Regions from separate parts of the Shewanella bicestrii genome, predicted to be linked through region 2. Evidence: riboswitches for the same ligand, from Rfam matches in the RefSeq annotation. Region 2 holds a riboswitch; the other holds the start of a gene.
The links. Region 2 has a riboswitch for lysine ahead of CF168_RS13810 (Na+/H+ antiporter NhaC family protein). Riboswitches for the same ligand answer to the same signal wherever they lie in the genome.

Region 1: it holds a riboswitch for lysine, as region 2 does, so the genes downstream of both, lysC (lysine-sensitive aspartokinase 3) here and CF168_RS13810 (Na+/H+ antiporter NhaC family protein) in region 2, are expected to answer to the same signal.

Annotation. Positions count from the first base shown of each region.
Region 1 is NZ_CP022358.1:3,991,511-3,997,630, reverse strand. Features, by position in the region: gene arcA (two-component system response regulator ArcA) at 1-629, opposite strand, end outside; gene CF168_RS17545 (DUF3293 domain-containing protein) at 1,216-1,650, shown strand; lysine riboswitch at 1,893-2,067, shown strand; gene lysC (lysine-sensitive aspartokinase 3) at 2,211-3,566, shown strand; gene CF168_RS17535 (succinylglutamate desuccinylase/aspartoacylase family protein) at 3,568-4,683, shown strand; gene CF168_RS17530 (zinc transporter ZntB) at 4,738-5,703, opposite strand; gene CF168_RS17525 (YacL family protein) at 5,884-6,120, shown strand, end outside.
Region 2 is NZ_CP022358.1:3,180,943-3,187,062, reverse strand. Features, by position in the region: gene CF168_RS13830 (amidohydrolase family protein) at 1-1,399, opposite strand, end outside; gene CF168_RS13825 (H-NS family nucleoid-associated regulatory protein) at 1,599-1,991, opposite strand; gene CF168_RS13820 (electron transfer flavoprotein subunit beta/FixA family protein) at 2,302-3,051, shown strand; gene CF168_RS13815 (electron transfer flavoprotein subunit alpha/FixB family protein) at 3,052-3,978, shown strand; lysine riboswitch at 4,074-4,270, shown strand; gene CF168_RS13810 (Na+/H+ antiporter NhaC family protein) at 4,350-5,918, shown strand; gene CF168_RS13805 (M3 family metallopeptidase) at 6,034-6,120, opposite strand, start outside.

The sequences.
Region 1 (6,120 bases), 810 kb from region 2:
TTACGGATACGACGGATAGTCACGTCAACAGTACGGTCGTGTGGCTTTAACTCACGGCCAGTCATCTTCATCAGCAGATCGGCACGAGTTAAGATTTTGCCTGGGTTTTCAACAAAGTGCAGCATAGCGCGGAATTCGCTACGTGGCAGTTTGTAAGATTCACCCTGTGGGCTCACCAGAGAACGGCTATTGATCTCTAGGCTCCAATCGTTGAAACGGTAGTATTCGACAGAGCTCTTTTCTTCGACTTCGTTACCAGCGCTATTCACACGAGTCAGAAGGTTGCGAGCACGAATCGTCAATTCACGTGGGTTGAACGGCTTGGTAATATAATCGTCCGCGCCAATTTCAAGTCCAAGGATTTTGTCGACTTCGTTGTCACGGCCTGTCAGGAAGATCAGACCGATGTTGTTGATTTCACGTAATTCACGCGCCAACAACAGACCGTTTTTACCTGGTAGGTTAATGTCCATAACCACTAGGTTAATTTTGTTTTCCTGCATAGCCTTATGCATTTCTGCGCCATCATTGGCCTCAGTTACCACATACCCTTCTGCCTCGAAAATACTTCTCAGCGTGTTACGGGTAACGGCTTCATCTTCAACGATCAGAATGTGCGGATTTTGCATATTAATTACCTAAATTTTAACCAATTTTATTCTAACCATAAGGACCGCTTACATCGGATCCTTATATTCATAAAATGTTGATACTTCCTCTAACTGCTCTGTGCTTCAAAGGAAAGATCTTTACGGCGACACATCAGGATGTATATAAAGTGCACGTTTAAAGTGTAATACGATAAAACGTAACCAGTATCAACTTCGATAAGCAATAGTTATAAATAGTTCCTTAACTATTGTTTTTTTTAAAATGTTTAAATGATAACTCAAATGTAGAACACATTTTAAAAGATGTCTGGCTAGCCTTGGGTGATTTCACAGAGGAATCTAACAAACCCTTGTCAAGATTAAGCAAACTTAATGTTATCTGCTCAACTAGCCAATGGCGTCATTGTACTCGTTTTAGGCATTTGTTAACAAATGAAATGTTAACAAATTTCTGGATGAGGCCCTGATTTACCATGATATTTACTTTAGTCATTGATTAGTATAACTAATGTATTTTTAATTCTTGTGACCTAGTTCACGCCTCTTTGGATTTTGGAGGCGCTCTGCTACACTAGCTCGGGTTCATTTTTCGACTAGACTACCAATGGACAACATGACTCAAGATTTGTGGCAGCATTACCAGAAGCCGTTGTTTTTGCTTACTCAAGCATTATCCTGTGATTTTTCCTTTGCTGTAATTACCGCCCATAATCCCGCTTCAACCCTCCTCAGTCCCAGCCAAAACCGCTTACTCGACCGCCAACTTCTCCGTGATATTGAATTAATCGGCAGCCCCTATCGTGCAATGGTGGGCGCATCGCCAGATTTATCCCATATGGAAAAGAGCTGGGCGGTGTTTGTCGATAGAAGCATGGCGCTGCAGTTGGGGAAAAAGTTCAATCAATACGCCATCTACATGGTGGAAAATGGCGAGGTGAGTTTAGTGCCTTGCACCATCACCGGGCATGATGAAGTGTGTTTAGGCCTGTTTAATGATCACGTGCGTTTGGTTTACGAACTGCCCGATCTAGCGACCTAACTCGCGCGAGTTTATTGCTATTTTTCTTATCCGGCTTTGCCCGTAAAGGGCAAGGCTAGGTCAGTTATTTTTTAATCCTGTTAATGCCTGCATGATACCTCGCCGCCATTTTTTGCTTTGGCTTTACCGCTAAATTGCTCATTGTTTTTAAAAGCGTTTATTGAATTTGTTTATGCGATGTGAAATTAGCATTGACTTCATTAGGGGTTTATTGCTACTTTTTTCGTCCCTTTCCGGCGGAAAGGAACAGAAGAGGAGCGTTAACTAGGTAGTCAGTCAGAGGAGCACAAACTCCAGCGATGATTGATGAGGGAGATTAACGCCGAGGCATAGATGTGGTTGCTGCATGTTTATGTCGGTCGCTTAGGCTGAATCCTAACGATTGTCACCTGTAATTGGTGGAGAGCTTCTGGTGACGATTGCTGTTTCCCTTCTTTTGGGGTGCGTATCATTGAGCACCAGGCTCTTCGAACGAAGTTGGTTCGGAGCGTAATCATGTTAGTTAATCAAGATCTTATCCTAGTTTGTGCCGTGTCTTCTGCTTCTGCGGAGGTACGATAATGTCTCTTGTTGTCGCAAAATTTGGTGGTACCTCAGTCGCCGATTACGGTGCAATGAATCGCTGCGCCGATATCGTACTGGGCAATCCCGATTGCCGTTTAGTAGTGGTTAGCGCCTCCAGTGGCGTGACTAACCTCTTGGTTGAACTTACTCAAGAGTCGATGAACGACGATGGTCGTTTACAGCGCTTAAAGCAAATCGCCCAAATTCAATACGCTATCTTAGATAAACTGGGTCGCCCCAACGATGTAGCTGCGGCATTGGATAAGCTGTTAAGCCGTATGGCAGTATTGAGCGAAGCGCTTGCATCCCAACGCAGCAAGGCCACCATGGATGAGTTATTGTCCCTTGGTGAGCAGTGTTCGTCGGCATTATTTGCGGCGGTATTGCGCGAAAAAGGCGCCAACTCGAGTGCCTTCGATGTGCGCCGTGTGCTGCGCACCGACAGTCATTTTGGCCGCGCCGAGCCACAGGTTGAGCAAATTGCGCTTCTATCACGTGAGCATTTACTGCCGTTGTTGTCTGAGCAAGTGATTGTGACTCAAGGCTTTATTGGTTCAGATGAGGCCGGACAAACCACCACGCTTGGCCGTGGCGGTAGCGACTATTCTGCGGCATTGTTAGCCGAAGCCTTAAAAGCCTCTGCGGTTGAGATTTGGACCGATGTGGCCGGGATTTACACGACCGATCCGCGCCTTGCGCCAAACGCCCATCCTATTGCCGAAATCAGTTTTAACGAAGCCGCCGAAATGGCGACTTTTGGTGCCAAAGTGCTGCACCCTGCGACGATCCTGCCTGCGGTGCGCCAACAAATTCAAGTGTTTGTCGGTTCGAGTAAGGAGCCTGAAAAGGGCGGCACTTGGATCCGTCATCAGGTTGAAGATGCGCCTGTGTTTCGTGCGGTTGCACTGCGCCGCGACCAAACGCTACTCAATTTACACAGCCTGCAAATGTTGCATGCACAGGGCTTCTTGGCTGAAACCTTTGCCACACTGGCAAGGCATAAGATCAGTGTGGATTTGATCACCACTTCAGAAGTTAACGTATCGCTGACCCTAGATAAAACCGGCTCTGATTCAAGCGGCCAAGGGCTGTTGAGCGAGGCGTTGCTGCAGGAATTATCACAGCATTGCCGTGTACGTGTTGAAGATGGTTTGGCACTGGTGGCGATTATCGGTAATCGCATTGCCACCACAGCCGGTATCTGCCGCCGGGTGTTTGAAGTACTTGAGCCCCACAATGTGCGCATGATCTGCCAAGGCGCCAGTCCGCATAACTTGTGCGTATTGGTAGCCGAATCAGAAGCGGCGCAAGTGGTTAAAGCACTGCACGAAAACCTGTTCGAAGGCGCGTAATATGCAACCGACTGCGTCGTATTTAACCATTGGGGAGCTTGCCGCAGGGCAAGCACTCACTCTGCCGATTTACCACTTCAAGCCAAGTGGTCATGCTTCTGGCCCTAAAGTGTATATTCAGGCCAATGTCCACGGCGCTGAGGTGCAGGGGAACGCGGTGATTTTCCAATTGATGAAGCAGCTTGAGCGCTGCGACATCTTAGGGGAAATTACCTTAGTGCCCTTGGCAAATCCGCTGGGGATAAATCAAAAGAGTGGTGAGTTTACGCTGGGGCGTTTTGACCCTATTACAGGGGCAAACTGGAACCGCGAGTACTTAAATCACTTGATTGATTTACCCACTTGGTACCGTGAACATGCCGAGCTTAGTGATAGCGAACTTATCCAAGCTTATCGCAGTACCTTAGTCGAAGCGTGTCAGCAGCGATTGCGCAACGAGTGGGGCGTGACCACGGGCCACAGATTAGCGGTTAACCTGCAGGCCATGGCCCACGAGGCGGATATAGTACTCGATCTGCATACTGGGCCTAAATCCTGTAAACACTTGTATTGCCCTGAATATGACCTTACGGCGGCGCAGTTTTTCTCGATTCCTTACACCTTAGTGATCCCCAATAGTTTTGGCGGTGCTATGGATGAAGCGGCATTTTGCCCTTGGTGGCAATTGAGTGAAGTCGCCAAAGCACAGGGGCGAGAACTTAAGATTGCCGTTTCGGCCTTTACCTTGGAACTGGCGAGCCAAGAACGCATTTGCCTTGAGGATGCTTTAGTCGATGCTCAGGGGATTTTGGCCTACTTGAGTCATCGTGGGGTGATCGCCGAGCGAGTCGCACCCGCAAAGATGCCACGTTTTGGCTGTTATCTTAAGGATTACAAAAAGTACCATGCCCCCATGGCAGGATTGGTGGAATATGTGGCGCCCGTGGGAGAGCCACTGGCGGCGGGTGAGACCTTAGTCAATCTGCTGCGGCTCGACTTATATGGCAGTGAGCAGGAGTTGACGGCGCTAAGCTTGCCGCAGGATTGTGTGCCCATACTCCATTTTGCCTCGGCGTCCGTGCATCAAGGCACTGAGCTTTATAAAGTCATGACAAATCTGTTTGAGTTGCCACAGTAACGGCAATGGGTAAAACGAAACGCCAATCATAAGATTGGCGTTTTTTATTCCAGTCTACAACCACTTAAAGCGATAGAAGAGTGCCATTTGCAGGGCGACCAGAGAGATAAGAATGCCGCAGAAGGTCGCAAAGGCCCAAGTGTTATCCGCACCGGGAATGCCGCCAATATTCACCCCTAGCAATCCGGTTAAAAAGCCTAGCGGTAAAAAGATCGCCGAGACTAAGGATAAGAAATACAAGCGCTTGTTTAGCTGCTCCGATTGTTGGCTGAGTAGCTCTTCCTGGGTCACATTGGCTCGGTCACGCAGGGCGTCTAAGTCTTCAATGGTGCGGATCAGCTTATCCGTGGTTTCGCGCATCTTGAGTCTTTCGGGCTCGTTAAACAGCACAAATTGTTCTGCGAGCATCTTGAGATAGGCTTCTTTCTGCGGGCCTAAGTAGCGGCGCAGTGCCACGGTTTGCCTGCGTAGCTCGGCGATATCAGTGCGTAAATCTTTCACATTGCCAGAGACCACTTGTTCTTCTAACTCAGATAGTTGCTCTTCGAGTGTGTCGATAAAATCCACTTTACGGGTGGTGAGTCTTTCACAAACGGCGACGATAAAGTCCCCCGTGGTGGTGGGGCCTGCGCCTTCCATGATGAGTTCGGCGACATCTTTGACTGAGAGCAGCTCGCGATCGCAGGTAGAGATAATCCGCTGTTTATCGGCATAAATACGTACCGCGACCATGTCTTCTGGGGCCGAATTAGGGTTTAAGTTAACCCCGCGCAGTGCTAGCAAGACGCCTTCGCCAGCCAGTACGGCCCGCGGGCGAGTATCCTGAGCGAGCAGGGCGTCGCTTTCGACTTTATTCAGGCCGCTATTTAACACCCAGTGACGGGCCTTTTTGTGGCGATAACGTAGGTGTATCCAGATCAGCCCATCATTGGGATCCCAGTTTTCAAGCTCTTCTGGGCTTAAGCTTGAACCCGCCTTCGCGCCGCTAAGCACTAAACTGTAGATAAATCCATCGTGCATATCGCATTCCATCTCTTGCTAAATCATGGACTCAAGCTAACTGATTTCGTTGTGAAAATGAAGTCTAGGCGACGTTTGTGCTGACAATTGCGACGGTTAGCGGGCCTAAATTGCTGGCCAAGCAACTTACGATGAAATAGATTAAAATTAGCCTTAGTTGTAATGCATTGAGAAGATAAAATGGAATATGAATTTCGGCGTAACAGTTTGACGGGCACTTATTTAGCCAGCTTTAGTATGGACCATGAAGTGCTGGGCCAATGGTTTTCGGAAGAGTTGGGGCCAGAGTTAGCCAAAATTCAACAAGTGCTCGATATTATCAAAGATATTCAAGCGGGTAAGCGTGATTCTTGGCGGTTAATCGGCGGCGATCTCACCCTAGATCTGGATGAAGAGCAGGCACGAATTTATGCCAAT
Region 2 (6,120 bases):
AGGCGGTTTTGCCCGCTTTGCCCGTTTCTTCAAGGCTTAGATCTAAGGTGAGATTTTTCAGCGTGAGCTGATAATCGCCCAAGAGTTTGGCCTGTGGGAGTGAGCGAATGGACTGCTCTTCGCCTTGCAGCCAGACGCTGTAAATCTGGCCATCCTTAAAGATATTGCCCTTAGTAATCACAAAGTCGGCCATATAGCCGGGGGCAAGTTTACCGGCGAACTCGGCCGTCCCTGCCATCTCGGCGGCTTGAGTTGTCAGCGCGGCGAGGGCATTATCCTCACTCAGTCCCTGGGCGATGGCTTGACGTAGACGAGGCCAAAATGCTTCGGTCTTAATGCCAAATTGGGTAAAGGCAAAAGGGATGCCCGCATTGGCAACTGCAGCTGGGTTTGTGGGGGCGCGTTCCCATTGCCTGAGTTCTGCAAGGGAGACTTCACGGTCGGCATCATCGGTACCCACATCCGGTGCCTGCGGATAGTTGAGCGGCAGGATCAGAGGATAATTCAGGGCCTTTAATTCATTGATGCGCGCATATTCTTGACCACTTGCGAGTAAGTTGGCGGGCTGCTGATGTTCTTTGAGCAGGTTCGCGGCGCGCAGCAAATCGTTGAGATTTTTTGTTTCAAAGACGATTTGTTTCTCGGCTAAGTTATCTAAGCGTTCGAAGGCAATATTAAATTCAATTTGAGGGTTTGCCGAACTATTAACCGATTTGTGCTTATTTTGGTTATACCAGTTAGCATCGGCAAAGGTTTGTCGGATAAGTGCAATACTGCCCATCAGAGAATTGGGGTAGTCTTGTTCAGACGTGCCTTTATCGAAGGCCATAAAAGGTTGGCTGCGAGCACGATAAATCACCTCGTTGGCGGTTTTATCCGCTAATGAAAGGCTAACACCCGTGCCGCGGAAAATACCGTCGAGTTTACTGCTTTGTACGCTGGTAAAGCCGTTATTGATCCAATCGCGTGCGCGTTCTTTATTTGGGTAGACGTAATTAAACCATTCTTTTTCAGCGTGAATTGCGCCATTTTCTGCATTACCGCCGATACGTTTAATATCATATACCGGACGAGTCAGCCCCAATTTGGGATATTCAAACTCGATACCATAATCGGTAAAGGGATCGATAAAACCGGGATAGATAGTATAACCACTGAGATCAACCTTTAATGCCGCTTCTGGGATATCCCCTTTTTCAATAATGGCTTTGATCCGATTGTTTTCAACTAATAAGGTGGCATTTTTGAGTCGCTTCCCTGGCGCTATGATTAATTCAGCATTAGTAAAGGCCGTTAACTTATTGACGGGGGAGATGGGATTGGCCTCGGCAAAAATGTTGTGGGATACAAAACTACTTATAATGCCGCAACTTATTATTATCTTATTGTTTATCTGCATTTTTTATTCACTTAGACGGAGGGGGAATAAAGAGTAACCTAAAGCAGATGTAAATACTAAAGCTGAATTGTAACGCAATTTAAGCATTTGCTTGAATGCAATGGTAGTGGCATTCAGGCATAAAAAAGCTCGCAGGGCGCGAGCTTTTTTATGTTACTCAATGGTAATAGCAAACGGCTATTACGAGCACGGTATGGGATTAGATTAAGAAATCATCCATAGAACGGCCTTTATTGACTTCGTTCTTAAATACCGTTGGCATACGACCTTGACCAGTCCACTGGATCACTTCGCCGTTAACTTCAATTTGATATTTGGCTGGACGTGGAGCGCGTTTTTTACCCACAGCTTTAACTGCTACGCCACCTAAGTCGTCGATTGATAAACCAACTGCTTCCATTTGTTGGCGGATTTCTTCGATTTTAGCATTACGTGCAGCAATAGCTTGCTGCTCTTCTGCTGCCATTGACTCACGCTCAACTAAAATTTTATCTAGCTTAGCCGCTAAATCACGCAGTTCTTCAACGCTGAGATCTTTTACCGCAGCTTTAAAACGACGACCGTGAGTTAATATCTCTAAAAATTCGCTCATATCTATTTTCGTCCCACTCTATTTTTATTACAGGATAATGGTGAACAACAGCTAAATGATAGAAAGTAATATAGCTCGAATCAAATAAAATTATGCAATAAACAGAAATTAAATATTATTTAATTTTTGAACTTTTTAAATATGGCAGATAAGTGTTCAAAAATGTGGCCAATACCACAGTCTTAAAAAATGCAAACAGGCGTTTGAGTTTAGTTGACGTTAACGTTAACAGGACGTAAAGTGGCTCTATCCTGCATTGGTGATGACCAATGTTTTGTCCATGTACATGAAAGTGTAGGAAGGAAACCCTATGAAAGTATTGGTGCCTGTTAAGCGCGTAGTTGATGCCAATGTGAAGGTCAGGGTAAAAGCTGACAACACCAGCGTTGATACCGCAAACCTCAAAATGGCGTTGAACCCTTTTTGTGAAATTGCAGTAGAAGAAGCGGTTCGTTTAAAAGAAGCGGGCAGTGCTACTGAAGTAGTGGTCGTCAGTATCGGCAATAAAGCCGTTCAAGAACAATTACGTACCGCGTTAGCATTAGGTGCTGACCGTGCGATTCACATTGATACTGAAGAAGAGTTAACCCCAGTATCGATTGCCAAATTACTCAAAGCCGTACAAGAAAAAGAACAAGCGCAATTAGTGCTGTTTGGTAAGCAATCTATCGATGGCGATAATAACCAAACTGGCCAAATGTTTGCGGCATTAACGGATATGCCACAAGCCACTTTTGCTTCTGAGATCAAAGTAGAAGGTCATTCAGTGCAAGTGGCTCGCGAGATCGATGGCGGGATGCAAACCCTAAGTCTGCCATTACCAGCCGTGGTGACAGCCGATTTACGTTTGAACGAACCTCGTTACGCTTCATTACCTAACATCATGAAAGCTAAACGTAAGCCATTAGATGTGCTCACTGTTGCGGATTTAGGTGTGACGCTAAAAGCCCATCAAACTGTGGTGAAGGTGACGCCGCCTGCCGAACGTAAAGCGGGTATCATGGTTGCGTCTGTAGCTGAGCTGGTTGAAAAGTTAAAGAATGAAGCGAAGGTGATCTAAATGGCCATTTTAGTATTAGCTGAACACGATAATGCGGCACTGAAACTGGATACCGCAAAGGTTGTTACCGCAGCGCGTGCAATTGGTGATGATGTACATGTATTGGTGGTGGGCCACCAATGTGGCGCCGTGGCGCAAGCTGCGCAAGCCCTACAAGGTGTCGCTCAAGTATTGGTCGCCGATAACAGTGCCTATGAAGCGCATTTAGCCGAAAACGTAGCTAAATTGCTGGTGGACTTAGCACCAAACTACAGCCATATCCTCGCTGCAGCATCGAGCGCTGGCAAAGATACGCTACCGCGTGTGGCCGCCTTGTTAGACGTTGCGCAAATTTCTGAAGTGATTGGCGTGGTGAGCAGCGACACCTTTGTTCGCCCGATTTACGCAGGTAACGCCTTAGCGACAGTACAAAGCCATGACGCGATTAAAGTGATGACAGTCCGTGCCAGTGCCTTCGATGCGGCGGCGCAGGGCAACAGTGCCGCCGTGACTACCTTAGATAAAGTGTTTGAAGCCAAGGCTCAGTTTGTGTCTCAATCATTGACCGTTTCTGCGCGTCCAGAGTTAGGTAATGCCGGCATTATCGTTTCTGGTGGCCGTGGTATGGGCAGCGGTGAAAACTTCGGTATGTTAGAGCAACTGGCGGACAAACTCGGTGCCGCTGTTGGGGCTTCGCGCGCCGCGGTTGACGCAGGTTTTGTGCCTAACGATCTGCAAGTGGGTCAAACCGGTAAGATTGTGGCGCCAAACCTCTACATCGCAGTGGGGATTTCGGGCGCGATTCAGCATTTAGCTGGGATGAAAGACGCTAAGGTGATTGTGGCAATCAACAAAGATCCTGAAGCGCCAATCTTTCAAGTGGCCGATTATGGCCTCGAAGCCGACCTGTTCGACGCCGTTCCAGAGTTGATTTCAACTCTAGGTTGATTTTATCCGTGATCTAAGTCAAAGTAAGCGGCTTTGCGGTGGCAACTGCTTAGCCGCTTATGTTTTTATGTGCCTCACGCCCGTGCATGGGCGTTCTTAGAAGTAGAGGCGCACCAAATATCAGTAGTGATCAGTAGGGTGATTCCGTTGATCGTTCACGAAAGGATTTGGTGCCGAAGTGGTTTGATTTATCACGATCAACTGCTGGGGTTGTGCCGAATAGGTACAACACTGCCATAGTATTTTCTGATACGGATATTAGGAATAGTTACTATGGAGCGCTACTGATAGGACAGGTGATCTTGGGTATCTATTGCCTTTTCCCACCAGTTCAGTCGCCCTCCATTCGTATTTTGACGAAGAAATAATCAATGACTGTAGTAAGTTACGCCGATTCGGCACTTTCTCTGCTGCCGCCTGTGGTCGCAATTGTGTTGGCGATTTTCACTCGCCGCGTTCTCCTTTCCCTCGGTTTAGGTATTGTGATTGGGGTGTTATTACTCAATCAATTTTCACCTGTGGCCAGCGGTGAGTTTTTATTTAACAGTGTAAAAGGACTTTTTTGGTCAGATGATGGCGTAAATTCTTGGAATTTATACATTCTCGGCTTTTTAATTGTATTAGGGATGATCACGGCATTAATTACCGTCAGTGGTAGTGCTAGGGCATTTGCCGATTGGGCGCGCCTGCATATTCGCAATAAACGCGATGCCAAATTACTGACCATGTTTTTAGGCTGTGTTGTCTTTATTGACGATTATTTCAATAGCTTAGTCGTTGGTTCCGTCGCAAGGCCCGTTACCGACCGTTATTATATTTCCCGCGCTAAGTTAGCCTATTTATTAGATTCAACGGCGGCACCGGTTTGTGTTATTTCGCCGGTATCCAGTTGGGGTGCTTATATTATTGCGCTGATCGGTGGCATATTAACCGCCCACGGTTTTGCTGATTCTGGTCATTTGAGTGTGTTTATTCAAATGATCCCTATGAATTTCTACGCTATTTTCTCTTTATTATTATTACTTTGTGTTGCATTTATGGGCTTAGATATTGGCCCTATGCGTGAGCATGAATTAAATGCACAGCGCGGTAATTTATATGATGAGAATAAAGGATTACCGCCCGGAGCGAATGCCGATTTACCCGAAGCCGAAACGGGTAAGATCCTCGGTTTATTCTTACCTATTACCGTGCTGGTATTTGCGACCCTGTATTTTATGATCGACAGCGGTGCCCAGGTATTAGCGAAAGAAGGCATTGAATTTAATATTATTTCTGCTTTTCAAAAAACCGATGTGAGTTCATCACTGTTCTTTGGTGCGCTGATTGGTTTAGCGGTTGCGCTGGTGCTTAACCTATTGCAAGGCGTTGAAAAGTCGATGGTCGTTAAAGGCGTGGTACAGGGCGCTCGCTCTATGCTGCCTGCGATTTATATCCTGTTATTTGCTTGGACCATCGCGGGCGTGATTGGCCAGCTTGAAACCGGTAAGTTTATGGCGAGCCTCGCCACAGGGAACATTCCCTTTGCCTTCTTACCTGCGTTGATGTTTGTGTTAGCGGGTCTGACGGCGTTTTCTACCGGCACCAGTTGGGGCACGTTTGGCATTATGCTGCCGATTGCCGCCGATATGGCGATGGGCAGCCACACAGCCATGATGTTACCAATGCTGGCTTCGGTGTTGGCGGGCGCAGTATTTGGTGACCACTGCTCACCGATTTCGGATACCACGATTCTGTCGTCAACCGGCGCGAGCTGTCATCATATCGACCATGTCGTGACTCAGCTGCCTTACGCTGTGATTGTGGCGCTGATCAGCATGGTGGGCTACGTAGTGCTTGGCTTTACTGAGTCGGTGAATGCGGGACTGCTGACCTGTGGCGTGCTGTTTGTCTTAAGCATTGTGTGGTTGCGATTCAAATCCCAAAGTAACGCGAAATAAGCCTGACTTCAGCGAGCGGTTGATTCGCGAGTCTTCTCTGTGAATTTACCTAGCGCTAAAAACAAATCAGCCAGCAATTATGCTGGCTGATTTTTTATCGTTCACTCATCCCCAATTACAGGGCGGTGTTGAGTCCACGGCGGTTCAATAACCCTTCGGTGGTAGGCTCTTGACCACGGAAGTTCTTATAAGCTTCCATTGG